DNA from 3 places in the Streptomyces sp. NPDC006655 genome. Region 3 is predicted to be linked to each of the others. Evidence: riboswitches for the same ligand, from Rfam matches in the RefSeq annotation. Region 3 holds a riboswitch; each other region holds the start of a gene.
The links. A riboswitch is a leader RNA that binds a small molecule or an ion and turns the genes downstream of it on or off. The one in region 3 is predicted to bind S-adenosylmethionine.
Positions count from the first base shown of each region.

Region 1: it holds a riboswitch for S-adenosylmethionine, as region 3 does, so the genes downstream of both, thrC (threonine synthase) here and AB0958_RS10930 (amino acid ABC transporter permease) in region 3, are expected to answer to the same signal.
Region 2: it holds a riboswitch for S-adenosylmethionine, as region 3 does, so the genes downstream of both, AB0958_RS03045 (aminotransferase class V-fold PLP-dependent enzyme) here and AB0958_RS10930 (amino acid ABC transporter permease) in region 3, are expected to answer to the same signal.

Region 1 is NZ_JBEYJU010000073.1:23,211-28,602, reverse strand. Features, by position in the region: gene AB0958_RS32170 (cold-shock protein) at 1-108, opposite strand, end outside; gene AB0958_RS32165 (MoaD/ThiS family protein) at 579-854, opposite strand; gene thrC (threonine synthase) at 902-2,185, opposite strand; SAM riboswitch class I at 2,204-2,345, opposite strand; gene AB0958_RS32155 (glucosyl-3-phosphoglycerate synthase) at 2,503-3,447, shown strand; gene AB0958_RS32150 (trehalose-6-phosphate synthase) at 3,532-4,965, shown strand; gene otsB (trehalose-phosphatase) at 5,044-5,392, opposite strand, start outside.
Region 2 is NZ_JBEYJU010000003.1:202,016-207,407, forward strand. Features, by position in the region: gene AB0958_RS03035 (rhomboid family intramembrane serine protease) at 8-751, shown strand; gene AB0958_RS03040 (Lrp/AsnC ligand binding domain-containing protein) at 748-1,029, shown strand; gene AB0958_RS03045 (aminotransferase class V-fold PLP-dependent enzyme) at 1,211-2,572, opposite strand; SAM riboswitch class IV at 2,745-2,861, opposite strand; gene trpD (anthranilate phosphoribosyltransferase) at 3,091-4,155, opposite strand; gene AB0958_RS03055 (cytochrome bc complex cytochrome b subunit) at 4,290-5,392, opposite strand, start outside.
Region 3 is NZ_JBEYJU010000014.1:407-5,798, forward strand. Features, by position in the region: gene AB0958_RS10915 (hypothetical protein) at 1-519, opposite strand, end outside; gene AB0958_RS10920 (hypothetical protein) at 709-855, shown strand; gene AB0958_RS10925 (glutathione S-transferase C-terminal domain-containing protein) at 1,124-1,987, shown strand; SAM riboswitch class IV at 2,065-2,176, shown strand; gene AB0958_RS10930 (amino acid ABC transporter permease) at 2,559-3,539, shown strand; gene AB0958_RS10935 (amino acid ABC transporter ATP-binding protein) at 3,536-4,324, shown strand; gene AB0958_RS10940 (ABC transporter substrate-binding protein) at 4,390-5,392, shown strand, end outside.

The sequences.
Region 1 (5,392 bases), on a different contig from region 3:
GTCCATCTGAATCGCGCTGTAGTGGACGAACACGTCCGCACCACCGTCGACCGCGATGAAGCCGTACCCCTTCTCCGCGTTGAACCATTTGACGGTGCCCTGAGCCATGCCTAACTCCCCTATTACTGGCCCTTGCACAGATCCACACTTCGCGGATCCGGGTCAGACCTCACCCCCCATTGGTTGGGGGCGTGCGCCGGAACGCGTCGACCGCGGCTGAATGTATCTGTCCAACTGCCGTCTGCAACAGGTCAATCGGACGAGAATTCTGGGTGGGAAGGGTCCGGAATGTAGCGAGAATTCGGTCGAATTCAGGGCAAGTCGGGCCCCATAAAAGCCACGAAAGCCGCATATGACCCGCACACTTTGGCTACTTCTTGGCAGGCCCGCGGTATCCAATAACAGGGCCCGCGCCCCGGTGATCGGGACCGTGTTCCCCAACTGTACCGCGCTCAACCACACAGAATTGCCCCCTCCGCTTCTCTCGCGGAGGGGGCAATCCCATTCACAACCGGTGATGCCTGTTACCGAAGGTAATGTTCGGTCATTCGGCCATCAGGTCAGGCGGGCCGGGGGGCTCAGCCGCCGGCGACGGCCGGGATGATGGAGACGCCGGCGCCGTCCGGCGTGACCGTCTCCAGACCCTGCTCGAATCGCACGTCGTCGTCATTGACGTACACATTGACGAACCGGCGCAGCTTGCCCTGGTCGTCGAGGACGCGGGCGGCGATCCCGGTGTGGTTCTTCTCCAGGTCGGCGATGACCTCGCCGAGGTTGGCGCCTTCCGCGGCGACCTCGGCCCGGCCGCCGGTGTAGGTACGCAGGATGGTGGGGATGCGAACGGTGACGCTCACTGTCTAGACCTCCGGTCCGGGCAACGCCCTGGTTTTCTGCGGTCGGCTCAGGCGAGCCCGGCCTCGTGGAAAGACTCGAGATTCGGGCGGATGGTCGCGGTGAGTCCCGTACCCGCCACCGCGTCCAGCGTCTTCAGTCCGTCACCCGTGTTGAGGACGACGATCGACTTCGCCGGATCGATGAGCCCGTTCTCGATGAGCTTCCGGGTGACGCCGACCGTCACCCCGCCCGCGGTCTCGGCGAAGATGCCCTCGGTCCGCGCGAGCAGCTTGATGGCGTCGACGACCTGCTCGTCGTCGACGTCCTCCACCGCGCCGCCGGTGCGCCGGGCGATGTCGAGGACGTACGGGCCGTCGGCCGGGTTGCCGATGGCGAGGGACTTGGCGATGGTGTTCGGCTTCTGCGGCCGCACCACGTCGTGCCCCGCCTTGTACGCGGTCGACACCGGCGAGCAGCCCTCCGCCTGCGCACCGAAGATCTTGTACGGCTTGTCCTCGACGAGTCCGAGCTTGATCAGCTCCTGCAACCCCTTGTCGATCTTCGTGAGCTGGGAGCCGGAGGCGATCGGGACGACCAGCTGGTCCGGGAGCCGCCAGCCGAGCTGCTCGCAGATCTCGTACGCGAGCGTCTTGGAGCCCTCGGCGTAGTACGGCCGCAGGTTGACGTTGACGAAGCCCCAGCCCTCGCCGGCCGGGTCGCCGATCAGCTCGGAGCAGAAGCGGTTCACGTCGTCGTAGTTGCCCTCGATGCCGACGAGCTCGCCGCCGTAGATCGCGGCCATGACGACCTTGCCCTGCTCCAGGTCGTGCGGGATGAACACGCAGGAGCGGAAGCCGGCCCGGGCCGCGGCGGCCCCGACGGCGCCGGCCAGGTTGCCGGTGGAGGAGCAGGAGAGCGTGGTGTAGCCGAAGGCACGGGCGGCCTCGACGGCCTGGGCGACGACGCGGTCCTTGAAGGAGTGCGTCGGGTTGCCCGAGTCGTCCTTCACGTACAGCCCGCCGGTGACGCCGAGCTCCTTGGCCAGGTTGTCGGCCTGGACGAGCTTGGTCCAGCCCGGGTTGATGTTCGGCTTGGTCGCCACGTCCGCGGGGACCGGCAGCAGCGGCGCGTAGCGCCAGATGTTCGCGGGTCCCGCCTCGATCCGCTTGCGGAGCTCCTCGGTGTCGTAGCCCGAGAAGTCGTACGCGATCTCCAGCGGGCCGAAACACTCCTCGCAGGCGAACACCGGGCCGAGCGGCACGCGGTGGCCGCACTCCCGGCAGGACAGCGCGGTGGCGGGGCCGAGGTCTACGGTCTCCGGGGAATCGGTTGCAACAGTCTGCGCAGCCATGTGAGGCGAGGCCCTTTCTCCTCATCTTCCTCACGACGCATCTCGCCGTGAGACGGATTTGGCACCTTCCCTAGCCGGGAGCCTCGCTGTGAACACGAGACCGACTGGAGGGTTGCCGGGGCTTCATCGGGCCGTTTCCCTCTGCCCCTCTGGATGAGCTGTATTCGGTTGTCAACGCACGGTGACCCCAGGACATGCGATGGTCACCCGCGTTGTTCAAGACTGTAACCGAAGGCCAGGACAGTTGAGATAGTCGTCCGTACCGCGAGATGGATCACACCCCGCAGTGTGACCGTGACAGTGAGGAGCCGCTGACTGTGCTGGAAGAAGTCGAGCGCTGGCTGGCCACCCGCTCCTGGTCCGTGACCGACCGTCCGCTGCACCGGATACTCGCCGCCAAGCAGCGCACCGGTCAGTCCGTCTCCGTCGTGCTGCCCGCGCTCAACGAGGAGGAGACGGTCGGCGACATCGTCGCGGTCATCCGTCACGACCTGATGCGGCAGGTGCCGCTGGTCGACGAGATCGTGGTCGTCGACTCCGGGTCCACCGACCGCACGGCGGCGGTGGCCGCGGCGGCGGGCGCCCGGGTCGTCCACCGGGACACGATTCTCCCCCGCATCCCCGCCGTCCCCGGCAAGGGCGAGGTCCTGTGGCGCTCCCTGCTCGTCACCGGCGGGGACGTCGTCTGCTTCGTCGACGCCGACCTGAAGGACTTCTCCTCCGACTTCGTCACCGGCATCGTCGGCCCGCTGCTGACCGACCCGGACGTGCACCTGGTCAAGGCGATGTACGACCGCCCGCTCGCCGGCGCCACGGGCCAGGGCGGCCGGGTCACCGAGCTGATGGCCCGCCCCCTGCTGAACATGCACTGGCCGCAGCTGGCCGGGTTCGTGCAGCCGCTCGGCGGCGAGTACGCGGCCCGCCGCACCCTGCTGGAACAGCTCCCCTTCCCGGTCGGCTACGGCGTGGAGCTGGGCATGCTGGTGGACGCCCTGCACCTGGTCGGCCTGGACGCGCTCGCCCAGGTGGACGTCGGGGTGCGCAAGCACCGCCACCAGGACGGCCAGGCCCTCGGCCGGATGTCCGCCGCGATCTACCGCACGGCGCAGCTGCGGCTGGCCCGCGGCCATCTGATCCGCCCGTCCCTGACCCAGTTCGAACGCGGCGAGGACGGCTTCGAGCCCCGCACCTACTCCGTGGACACGGAGGAACGCCCGCCGATGGTGGAGATCGCGGAGTACGCCGACCGCCGGGTGGCCTGACCTGGTACACGTTCGCCCGTCGTGGCGTGACCGTACGTTTGAGCGTTTACAAGCCGGGCTAGGTTGAGGCGTATGGCTTCCCCCATGGCTTACACCGGCAGTGCAGAGGTGCTGGTCGCGTCGAACCGCGGCCCGGTTTCGTACGAGTTCCGTCCGGACGACGCGGACGGCGCGCTCCGTGCCAAACGGGGCGGCGGCGGGCTGGTCTCGGGGCTCTCGGCGATCGGGCCGGACGCGAACGCGGTGTGGGTGTGCGCCGCGCTGAGCGACGGTGACCGCGAGGCGGTCCGGCGGGCCGGGGGCGGCCCGCTGCCGGCGGCGGACACCGGGGGCCAGCGGGTCCGGATGCTCGACATCGATCCGGGCGTGTTCTCGGACGCGTACAACGGCATCGCCAACTCGGTGCTGTGGTTCGTCCACCACATGCTCTACCAGACCCCGCTGGAACCGGTCTTCGACGCGGAGTTCCGGCGCCAGTGGGAGTCGTACCGGGCCTACAACCACGCGTTCGCCGAGGCGCTGGCCGAGGAGGCGGGCGACGGCGCGGTGGTGGTCATCCAGGACTACCACCTGGCGCTCGCGCCCCGGATGCTGCGACAGCTGCGGCCCGACCTGCGGATCGGCCACTTCTCGCACACCCCGTGGGCGCCGCCGGACTACTTCCGGCTGCTCCCCGACGACATCGCGGCGGAGCTGCTGAGCGGGATCCTCGGCGCCGACCACGCCGCGTTCCTGACCCGCCGCTGGGCCGACGCGTTCGTGGCCTGCTGTCACACGGTGCTGGGCCCGGGGATCCCCTCCTCGTCGGACACCCGGATCGGGGTGCACGGCCTGGGCGCCGACGCCGACTTCCTGCGCGAGCGCGCCCACCAGCGGGACGTGGACGAGCGGATGGCGGCCCTCCGGGAGGAGATCGGGGAGGGCCGCAAGACCATCGTCCGGGTCGACCGCACCGAGCTGTCGAAGAACATCGTGCGCGGGCTGCTCGCCTACCGGCAGCTGCTCGACGACCGTCCCGAGTGGCGGGAGCGGGTGGTGCACGTCGCGTTCGCCTACCCCTCGCGGCAGGACCTCGCCGTGTACCGGGACTACACGGCCGAGGTGCAGCGGGTCGCGGACGAGATCAACTCCGCGTACGGGACGGCGGGCTGGACGCCGGTGGTGCTGCACGTCAAGGACGACTTCGCGCGCTCGCTGGCGGCGTACCGGCTGGCCGACGTGGCCCTGGTGAACCCCATCCGGGACGGCATGAACCTGGTCGCGAAGGAGATCCCGGTGGTGTCGGACGAGGGGTGCGCGCTGGTGCTCTCGCGGGAGGCGGGGGCGTACGAGGAGCTGGGCGAGGACGCGGTGGTGGTGAATCCCTACGACATCGGGGGGACCGCTGCCGCCTTGCAGGAGGCGTTGACGATGCGGGCGGAGGAGCGGGCGGAGCGGTGCAAGCGGCTGGCTGCCGCGGCGACCGCGTTGCCTCCTGCGGCTTGGTTCCTTGAGCAGTTGGGGGCGTTGGGCGGGTAGTTCGTCGGGTGCGGGTCTGTGGGGGCTGGTCGCGCAGTTCCTCCCCCAGCCTTCGGCCGGGGGGACCCCCAGCGCCCCTTACGGGGCGCTCAACTGAGCCAAGTCGTTCAGTAGCCGTACGACGCCCTCCGGGCCGTTCACCACCAGGTCTGCTCGGTCGGCTAGGTCGGTCACCTCCTCGCTGCCGCTGCACACCAGGAGGCCCGGGACGCCCTCCTCGCGGAGTTTCTGCACCGCGGCGAAGGCCGGGATGTCGCCCAGGTCGTCGCCCGCGTAGAGGACCGCGCCCGCGCCGATCTCCTTCGCGAACTCGCGGAGCGCCACCCCCTTGTCCATGCCCGGGGGGCGGAGTTCCAGGACCAGGCGGCCCGGTTCGACGATCAGGGCGTGCCGGGTGGCCAGGTCGGTGAGGGGGGCGCGGAGGGCT
Region 2 (5,392 bases), on a different contig from region 3:
TATGTCCATGATCGGCAACTGGAACACGACGGCCGCCCGGACCCTGCGGGGCCTGCGGGGGACGTCCGCACCCATGACGTACGCCCTGATCGCCGTGTGCTGCCTGGTCTTCGTCCTCGGGCCCGCCTCCGGCCTCACCACCTCCTACGGCACCGGGGCGGCCCTGGCGACGGCGCAGCGGGCGTATTTCCGGGGCTGGGGGGTGGTTCCGGCCGATCTGTTCGACGGTCCGGCCGGCGAGCTGCTCACCCCGGCCACGGCGCTGTTCATCCACGGCAGCTGGGTGCACCTGCTCGGCAACATGCTCTTCCTCTTCGTCTTCGGGGCGATGACCGAGGAACGGATGGGCCGGGTGGAGTTCACCCTCTTCTACCTCGGCTGCGGCTACCTCGCGCTGCTCGGCTACGCGGTGGCCAACGCCACGTCCCAGCAGTCCCTGGTGGGGGCGTCCGGGGCGATCTCGGCGGTCCTCGGGGCATTCCTCTACCTGTTCCCCAGCGCCCGCGTGACCAGTCTCCTGCCGTTCCTCTTCTTCCTGCCGCTGCGGTTCCCGGCCTGGGTGGTGCTGCCGTTCTGGGCGGCCCTGCAGTGGCTGGCCCTGGACCGGGCCCCCTCCGGTCCCGGCGTGGCCTACCTCGCCCACCTGGTCGGCTTCGGCCTCGGCTTCGGCTACGCCTGGGTGAGGTATGGCCGTACGACTAGAGTGAGATCAGCCCCAGCTCCGGCTCCCGAGGGAGAGAACCAGCCGTGATCACCGCGATCGTCCTCATCAAGACCAGCGTGGACCGGATCCCCGAGATCGCGGAACAGATCGCCGCGCTGGAGAGCGTCAGCGAGGTCTTCTCCGTCACCGGTACGTACGACCTGATCGCCATGGTCCGGGTGCACCAGCACGAGGACCTGGCCGAGGTCATCCCGGGCCGGATCAGCAGGATCCAGGGCGTGGAGGCCACGGACACGCACGTCGCGTTCCGCACGTACTCCCAGCACGACCTGGAGGCGGCGTTCGCGATCGGCCTGGACAGCTAACAGGCGCCGTCGGCCGCAACGCGCCCCGCAAGGGGCGCTGGGGGTGCCCCCGGCCGAAGGCTGGGGGAGGAACTGCGCGACAAGCCCCCACCGGCCGGTAGCCGGGCACGAAGCATCGTGGTCCCCTGCGGGTCCGCCATGGCTGAGCGCGCAGTTCCCCGCGCCCCTTACGGGGCGCTGATCACACCGCCGGGACGCAGCGGCCGTTCTCCGTGCGGTACGTCCACCTGGCGCCGTCGGCCACCAGTTCCCGCACCGCGTTCACGAACCGCTCCACGTGCTCGTCCGGGGTGCCCGCGCCGAAGCTCACCCGGATCGCGTTCAGCGACTTCTCGCCCGGTGCCGCCTCCGGTGCCCCGCACTCGCCCTGGGTCTGCGGGTCGGACCCCAGCAGGGTCCTGACCAGGGGGTGGGCGCAGAAGAGGCCGTCGCGGACGCCGATGCCGTACTCGGCGGAGAGGGCGGCGGCGAAGTGGGAGCTGTTCCAGCCCTCCACCACGAAGCTGATCACACCGACGCGCGGGGCGTCGTCGCCGAACAGGGAGAGCACCTTGACCTCGGGGATCTCGGCGAGGCCCGCGCGGACCCCGGCGATCAGCTGCTGTTCGCGGGCGACCAGGGTGTCCCAGCCCGCCTCGGTCAGCGCCTTGCAGGCGGAGGCGATGGAGTAGGCGCCGATCACGTTGGGCGACCCGGCCTCGTGCCGCGCGGCGCTCTCGTGCCACTCCACGGCCACTCCCCCGTCCTCGCGCCGGGTGACCTTGCGGCTGGCGCCGCCGCCCGCGAGGTACGGCTCGGCGGCCCGCAGCCAGTCGGCGCGGCCGGCCAGGACACCGGAGCCGAAGGGGGCGTACAGCTTGTGGCCGGAGAAGGCGACCCAGTCGACGTCGAGGTCGCGGACGGAGACCCGGTGGTGCGGGACGAGCTGGGCGGCGTCCAGGACGATCCGGGCGCCGTGCGCGTGGGCGGCGGCGGCCAGCTCGCGCACCGGCCACAGTTCGCCGGTGACGTTGGAGGCGCCGGTGACGCAGACCAGGGCCGGACCGTGCGGGTCGCGGTCGGCGAGGGCCCGCTCCAGGGTGGCCACGGCCTGCCGCGGGGTGCGGGGGGCGTCGAGGTAGCTGACCCGGGCGTCCTGCCAGGGCAGCAGCGAGGCGTGGTGCTCGGTCTCGAAGACGAAGACCTGGCAGTCGGCGGGGAGGGCGCGGGCCAGGAGGTTCAGGGAGTCCGTGGTCGAGCGGGTGAAGACCAGCTGGTCGTCGGGGCGGCAGTCGAGGAACTCGGCGACGGTCTTCCGGGCGTTCTCGAAGAGGTCCGTGGACAGCTGGGAGAGGTATCCGGCGCCGCGGTGGACGCTGCCGTAGTACGGCGCGTACGCCGCCACGTCGTCCCAGACCCGCTGGAGGGCGGGGGCGCTGGCCGCGTAGTCGAGAGCGGCGTAGCCGACCTCGCCGCCGGTGACGAGCGGGACGGTGACGTCCCGGCCCAGAACGGGCAGCGGGGCACAAACGGTACGGGTGGAGGCGGCGGTGGAGACAGACATGGCGAACTCCCGTGAGCGCAGCTGGAATCCACCGTGCGAGCGGACGCGCTCGAGCAACGGCGGGAAAGGAAAAGGAGGGTTGCGGGGGATGCGGAGGCGGGGCTCTGCGGCCCTATCGCATTCGCTTGCTCACGGAAGACTCCTCGACGACCAGGACCCCTGGTGTACGAGGGGTCCGCGCTTGCCGTAGACCTCGCTGCCTACGGCCTGGTCTTCACCCGGGGCACCCCGCCACGGACGGAGGGTTGCCGGACAGTCGGCCGGGGCCTCATGACTGTCACTCATGACCTGGGAAGAAACCTAGGTGAACTGATCGCGGACGCGCAACTCCTGTCCGGATGACGGGACGGGCACGAGGCCGGTTCGGCACCGCCGACAAGGCAGTGCCTGGTTGCACGCCGTTGCGGCGGGAAGCAAAGAGCGCTGACGCTCGGGATTCTTTCCGCCGCAACGGCGATCAGCGGCGGCCGGCGCGGTCCGGCGGTGCCGTACCGTGCCCCAGCCCCGGAGCCGTGCCCCTACTTGTGCGTCGCCGCCGCCCAGCGCTCCAGTGCTCGCTTGGCTGCGCCCGAGTCGATGGACTCGGCCGCCCTGGTCATGCCGGCCCGCAGTTGCTCGGCCAGTGTGCCGGGGCCCGGGTCCAGGGCCACCAGCGCCGCCGCCGAGTTGAGCAGCACCGCGTCCCGCACCGGGCCCGTCTCCCCGTCCAGGAGCCTGCGGGCGACCGCCGCGTTGTACGAGGAGTCGCCGCCCCGCAGCGCCTCCACGGGGACCAGGTCGATGCCGACGTCACGGGGGTCGAACGTCTCCTCCGTGACCTTGCCGTCGCGGACGGTCCAGACCCGGGACGTGGCGGTCGTCGTCAGCTCGTCGAGGCCGTCGTCGCCGCGGAACACCAGGGAGGAGTTGCCGCGCTCCGCGAAGACGCCCGCGACCACGGGGGCCATGCGGGGGTCCGCGACGCCGACCGCCTGGGCCCGGACCCGCGCCGGGTTGGTCAGCGGGCCGAGGATGTTGAAGACCGTGCGGATGCCCAGCTGGCCGCGGGCGGCGCCCGCGTACCGCAGCGCCGGGTGGAACCTGACGGCGAAGCAGAAGGTGATGCCGGCCTCCTCGGCCACCTCGGCGACCCGCTGCGGGGTCAGGTCGAGGTTGACGCCCAGCTTCTCCAGGACGTCCGAGGCACCGGAGGCGGACGAGGCCGCCCGGTTGCCGTGCTTGACGACCTTCGCGCCGGTGCCGGCCACCACCAGCGCGGACATCGTGGAGATGTTCACCGTCTTGGCGCCGTCGCCGCCGGTCCCGACGATGTCGACGGTGCGGCCCGGCACCTCGATGACGTTGGCGTGCTCGTACATCGTGCGGACGAGCCCGTTGATCTCGTCGACCGTCTCGCCCTTGGCCCGCAGGGCGACCACGAAGCCCGCGATCTGGGCGTCGGTGGCCTGGCCGCGCATGATCTGGTCCATCGCCCAGGCCGTCGCGTCGGCGCTCTGGTCCTGGCCGTACAGCAGTGCGTTCAGCACCCCGGGCCAGGAACGGCCCGCCGCGGTGTCGCCTCCAGCGGGGGTCACAGCGCTCATAAGGCCGCTCCTGAGTGTCGTACCGGCGGAAAGACGGTTTCTGGACTCACCCTATCCAGCCGCGGGCACCGCGAAGGGCCCCCGTCCGGTGTACGGACGGGGGCCCTTCGACCGTGGCGTGGCGACGCCGTCGATCAGTGGTGGCCGTGGCCGCTCGTGATCTCCTTGTACTCCTCGACGCTCGGCTTCGGGATCTGGTTGTCCTCGCCGTAGTAGGCGTTGCTCAGCTTGGCGCGGAGCTTCTCGGACCCCTTGATCTTGCGCTCGACACCGTTCTCGTCCACCGCCGGGCCGACCTGGGCCGGCTCGTACTGGTGGTGGGCGGTGAGGGTGTGCAGCTGCTCCTGCGAGAGCGGCTCGTGGACCTCGATGAACTCACCGTGCGGGAGCCGCTTGATGATGCCGGTCTCGCGACCGTGCAGCACCTTGTCGCGGTCCCGGCGCTGGAGGCCGAGGCAGATCCGCTTGGTGACGATGAACGCGATCACCGGTCCGGCGAAGAAGAAGATCCGGACGAACCAGGTGACGTCGTTGATCGACAGGTGGAAGTGGGTGGCGATCAGGTCGTTGCCACCACCGATCAGACCGACCATGTAGACCGTGACCCAGGCGACACCGAAACCGGTGCGGGTCGGGGCGTTGCGCGGGCGGTCCAGGATGTGGTGCTCGCTCTTGTCGCCGGTGATCCAGGACTCCAGGAACGGGTAGACCGCGATCGCCGCGAGGACCAGACCGAACAGGACCAGCGGGATGAAGACGCCCAGGACCAGGGTGTGGCCCCAGAGGTTGATCTCCCAGCCGGGCATGTAGCGGATCAGACCCTCGGCGAAGCCCATGTACCAGTCGGGCTGGGCGCCGGTGGACACCTGGTCCGGGCGGTAGGGGCCCATGGCCCAGATCGGGTTGATCTGGGTGGTCGCCGCGATGACCGCGATGACACCGAAGACCAGGAAGAAGAAGCCTCCGGCCTTGGCCATGTAGACCGGCAGCAGCGGCATGCCGACGACGTTCTTCTCGCTCTTTCCGGGACCCGCGAACTGCGTGTGCTTGTGGTAGAAGACCAGGATCAGGTGGCCCACCATCAGGCCGAGCATGATGCCCGGCAGCAGCAGGATGTGGATCGAGTAGAACCGGGCGACGAAGTCGTGGCCGGGGAACTCGCCGCCGAAGAGGAAGAACGAGATGTACGAGCCGACGATCGGCATCGACAGGATCGCGCCCTCGGTGAAGCGGACAC
Region 3 (5,392 bases):
CTTGCCGGTGGCCGTGAACTGGTTGCACTTCTGCGGCAGCGTCTTCAGCCAGCCCAGCGTGGCGTTCAGGTTCGCCGAGCCGTAGTCCCCGACCTGGTACAGCATCCGGGCGGTCTCCGAGGTGAAGCCGCGCAGCCCGGAGGCGCCCGTGGCACGGCCGAGGAGGCTGTCGGAGTAGAGGCTGTCGAGCAGCCGCTGGCAGTCGGCGGCGTCGGTCTTCGCGGTCAGGAAGCCGGCCACGTCGACCTTGCCGACCAGCATGCTGTTGCGCCAGGTCGCGGCGTCCGTGGCCAGCTGCCAGTTGTCCTCGATGTCGGCCGGTGTGATCAACGCCGCCTGCGCGCCGGGCCCGGTGAGGGCGGCCGTCGCCGTCGGTGAGGCGGCGGAGCGCTCGGCGGCGGGCGAGACGGCCGCGGCTCCGGAGTCGCCGCTCCCGCCCGAACAGGCCGCGACGGCGAGCAGGGACCCCGCCGCCAGGGCCGCGGCGAGCATACGCGCGGGTCGGGACGGACGGGTCATGGCGGCTGCCTCCTCGGGAACGCGGTTCGTCCCTCCACGCCACCATCCGCTCCGGCAGCCGACCACTCGCGCGTGCCATTCGAGTGAGCGTCCCGGGGTGCCGGTGTCCCAGGCGTGGACGCCCTCTTGACGCCGCGCGGAGGCCGATCGACACTCCAGAGGGGAATCCTAGTGAAAAGGTAGGGAAAGATGGATCGGCTGCGCACGGTCACCGGCGGGGAGCGCCGGGAATGCCGTACGCCCTGGCCGACCCCTCTGCTCGTCTCCCCTCTGCTCACCTCCCGGCTGCACATCGACCTGCTCCGGGTGTGCAGCGCCATCAGCGGCACCGGTTGACCGCGCCGCGCCGCCCTCCGCGGCCCGAGCCGCACGGCGCCCCTTCCACGGCCGGGTCCGACCGCCCGCCCCCTCCGCACCGGGCCCACCCGCGCGTTCCACGGCCCGCTCCGCCCCGCCTTCCGCAGACCGACGCCACCCCCCGCTCCGCAGCCCGCCCCGACCGCCCGGCCCCTTGCCGCGACCACCGCCGTCCGCCCGTTGCCCTGACCGCCCGATGAACGCTTCCGCCGCGCGTACGTCCGCGCGCCCGTACCCGGGGAGACGCATGTCCATCACTCCGCTGACCGCCCTGCCGTCCGTCCGCACCGCCCCCGCCTTCCGGGGACGCATCGGACGGGACGCGCGCAGCGGTCACTACGCCGTGCCGGGCCGCTACCGGCTCCACCTCGCCACCGCCTGTCCCGATGGCCTCCGCATCGCCGTCGGCCACAGTCTGCTGGCCCTGGACGGCTGTTGTCCGGTCACCTTCCTGCCCGCGGTCCCGGACGGTCCCGACGGCAGCCACACGGTACTGCGCCCGCTGTACGAGGCCAGCGCCCACCGCTACTCGGGGCCGGCCCTGGCGCCGGTGCTGAGCGACGACTGGTCGGGCCGGATCGTCTCCACCCACAGCCGGGACATCCTGCGCGACCTCGACCGCCACTTCGGCGACGGTGTCACGCGCCTGTACCCGTGCGGTGCCGAGGCCGAGATCGAGGCCGTCGAGCGGCTGTGCACCGAGGACGTCGAGCAGGCCGCGCAGCGCGCCGGGCGGGAGGGCGGCGACCCGCGGGCGCTGGAGACCCTGCTCGCCGCCCTGGGCGAGCTGGAACACCGGCTGACGGGCGTCGAGTTCCTGGTCGGCGGTCGACTGACCGCAGCCGACGTCGAGTTGTGGGTGACCCTGGTGCAGCTCGACACGGTGCACCGCAACCACCTGGACGCCTCCGCCGTGCACCGCATCGCCGACCACCCGGTGCTGTGGGCCTACGCCCGGCGGCTGGCCGCGCACCCGGCCTTCGGCGCCCACCTCGACCTCGACGGCATCGCCCGTCGCCACCACGGCCGTTGCCAGGGACTGGAAGCCGCCGGCGCGGCCGTCCAGATCCTGGACTGGGCCGGGCATGCGGCGGACGCTTCCCGCAGGTGAGAGCGGTCCGAACCGTCCCGCCAACTGGACAGGCGTTGACATTCGTTCGGGTGGCTGCCTAACTTACGGACCAGAACGGTCAAGAGCGTCAGCATCAAGCCCTGGCTAGCTGACCGGCAACCCTCGCACCGCGGTGGGGTGCCCCAGGTGACGACCCGACCGAATGACGACGTTCGGTAAGCGCGCGGCCCACGGGCCACCAAGTGACAGGTGACGGACATGTACGCAGCTTCCAGCACGGCCCCGCGCCGCGCCCAGGGCTGCGTACAGCCGTACCCGAGCCCGCTCGTCGCCGACCGCGCCGTCGACCTGCTCCGTGTCAACAGCGCCCTGTGTAGCGCGTGTACCGCACCGGGCTGTGCCCGCTGTCGGGTCTGACCAGGCCTTTCCGCCCAGTCCCGCAGCTTCGCGCCTCAGCGTTCCTGACGAAAGCACCGGCCGTCCGGTGTGACGCCGTCCGCCCAGCCCCCGTGTCCCGCGCGCCCCCTGCGCCCGTGCCGTGCCCGAACACGGCCCGGTGCCGCGTGCCCGGCCGTGGGATCCGGGGTGTCCGACTCCGCCGGAGCCCGCCATGAGTGAACCCCCAGGCGCCACCCTCGCCCCCGAGGCGCCGTCCGCCGCCGACGAACCGTCAAAACCCCTCGCCGCACAGCGCGTTCTGCCACTGCGCAGGCCAGGACGCTGGATCGCCACCGCCGTCGTCCTGGTCCTGGTCGCCCAGTTCGTCCACGGACTGGTGTCCAACCCCTTCTACCAGTGGGACCGCTGGGGCTACTGGTTCCTGCGGCCGACCATCCTCGACGGGCTGGTCATCACCCTCGAAGTCACCGCCTACAGCGCGGTGCTGGGCCTCCTCGGCGGCGTCCTGCTCGCGCTGGCCCGGCTCTCGAAGAGCCCGGTGCTGCGCGCGGTCAGCTGGACCTACGTGTGGGCGCTGCGCTCCATACCGCTCATCGTCGTCCTGCTCTTCCTCTACAACTTCAGCGCCCTGTACAAGACGTTGAGCGTCGGCGTCCCCTTCGGACCGGCCTTCTTCTCCTTCGACGAGTCGAAGCTCGCCACCGACATGGCCATCGCCGTCATCGGCCTCAGCCTCAACGAGGCGGCCTACGCGGCCGAGGTGGTCCGCGGCGGCATCCTCTCGGTGGACCAGGGCCAGCACGAGGCGGCCGCCGCGCTCGGACTGCCCAAGGGCTACCAGTTCCGGAGGATCGTCTTCCCGCAGGCGCTCAGGTCGATCATCCCGAACTACGTCAACCAGCTCATCGGCCTCATCAAGAGCACCTCGCTGGTCTTCTACGTCTCGCTGCTCGACCTCTTCGGCACCGCGCAGAGCATGGGCTCCACCTACCCCGGCGACATCGTGCCGCTGCTGCTGGTGGTCACCGTCTGGTACCTGATCCTCACCAGCGTCGTCTCCGTGATCCAGTTCTACGTCGAGCGGTACTACGCCCGGGGCGCCACCCGCTCCCTGCCGCCGACCCCCTTGCAGAAACTGCGGGCCGGCCTCACCGACCTGCGCGCCCGCATCCGCCGGGAGGCCGCCGTATGACCACCACCGACACCCTGGAGACGGCCCCCGCCGCCCTGGAGATCCACGACGTCCACAAGTGGTACGGCGCCCACCGCGTCCTCGACGGCGTCGACCTGACCATCCGCCCCGGCGAGGTCACCGTCATCCTCGGCCCGTCCGGATCCGGCAAGTCCACGCTCCTCAGGGTCATCAACCACCTGGAGAAGCCCGAGATCGGCTACGTCAGCATCAACGACGAGCTGATCGGGGTGAAACGGCAGGGCGACCGACTCAAGGAGCTGAGCGAGCGCGCCATCCTGGCCCAGCGCGGCCGGATCGGCTTCGTCTTCCAGAACTTCAACCTCTTCCCGCACCTGACCGTGCTGGACAACGTGGCCGCCGCCCCCGTCGCCACCGGGAAACTGACCAAGCCCGAGGCCCAGGCGCTGGCCAAGGAACTGCTCGAACGCGTCGGCCTCGGCGAACGCGTCGGCGCCTACCCGCGGCAGCTGTCCGGCGGCCAGCAGCAGCGCGTCGCCATCGCCCGCGCCCTCGCCCTGCGTCCCGGCGTCATCCTCTTCGACGAGCCCACCTCCGCCCTCGACCCCGAACTGGTCGGGGAGGTCCTCTCCGTCATCAAGGACCTGGCCACCAGCGGCACCACCCTCGTCATCGTCACCCACGAGATCGGCTTCGCCCGCGAGATCGCCGACCGGGTGGTCTTCATCGACGACGGCAGGATCGTCGAGCAGGGGCCGCCCTCCGAGGTCCTCGACGAGCCGCGGCACGAGCGGACCAGGGACTTCCTCAGCAAGGTCCTCTGAACCGCCCCACCACAGACCTCCCCCCACGCCCTCACCCTCATCACCGGCACCGACAAGGAACGGCCATGTCTACCCACTTCACCCGACGCAGCCTGATCAGAGGCATCACCGCGGCCACCGCCGTCGCCTCCCTCGCCACCGGGCTCGCCGCCTGCGGGGGCGACAGCGACGCGGCCACCACCACCGACAACGCCAAGTCCGGCGAGGTCGTCGTGGGGCAGGTCTCCAACGGCGCCGCCACCCAGACCGCCATCAAGGTCTCCGAGGTCAAGTCCCTCAGCGCCGAACTGCCCGCCGCCGTCAGGAAGAGCGGCACCCTGAAGATCGGCATCGGCGCCCTGCCCGCCGGCTTCCCGCCCCTGGCCTTCACCGGCAGCGACCAGAAGACCCTGACCGGCTCCGAGCCGGACCTCGGCCGCCTGGTCGCCGCGGTCCTCGGACTCAAGTCCGAGGTCCAGAACTCCACCTGGGAGAACCTCTTCGTCGGCATCGACAGCGGCAAGGTCGACGTGGCCTTCTCCAACGTCACCGACACCGAGGAGCGCAAGAAGAAGTACGAGTTCGCGTCCTACCGGCAGGACAACCTCGCCTTCCTCGTGCCGAAGAAGAGCACCTGGAACTTCGACGGCAACTACGAGAACCTCGCCGGCAAGACGATCGCCGTCGGCTCCGGCACCAACCAGGAGAAGATCCTCCTGGAGTGGCAGGCGAAGCTCGCCAAGGAGGGCAAGAAGGTCACCGTCAAGCACTTCCAGGACAGCAACAGCACCTTCCTGGCGCTCGACAGCGGAAAGATCGACGCCTCCTTCGGCCCCAACCCCGGCTTCGCCTACCACAACAAGCAGACCGCCGGTAAGCCCAACGCCACCCGCACCGTGGGCACCTTCTCCGGCGCCGGCGCCAGCCTCCAGGGCCTGATCGCGGCCACCGCGAAGAAGGACAGCGGCCTCGCCAAGCCCCTCGCGGACGCCATCAACTACCTGATCAAGAACGGTCAGTACGCGCAGTGGCTCAAGGCCTACAACCTCTCCAACGAGGCCGTGGCCAAGTCCGAGGTCAACCCGCCCG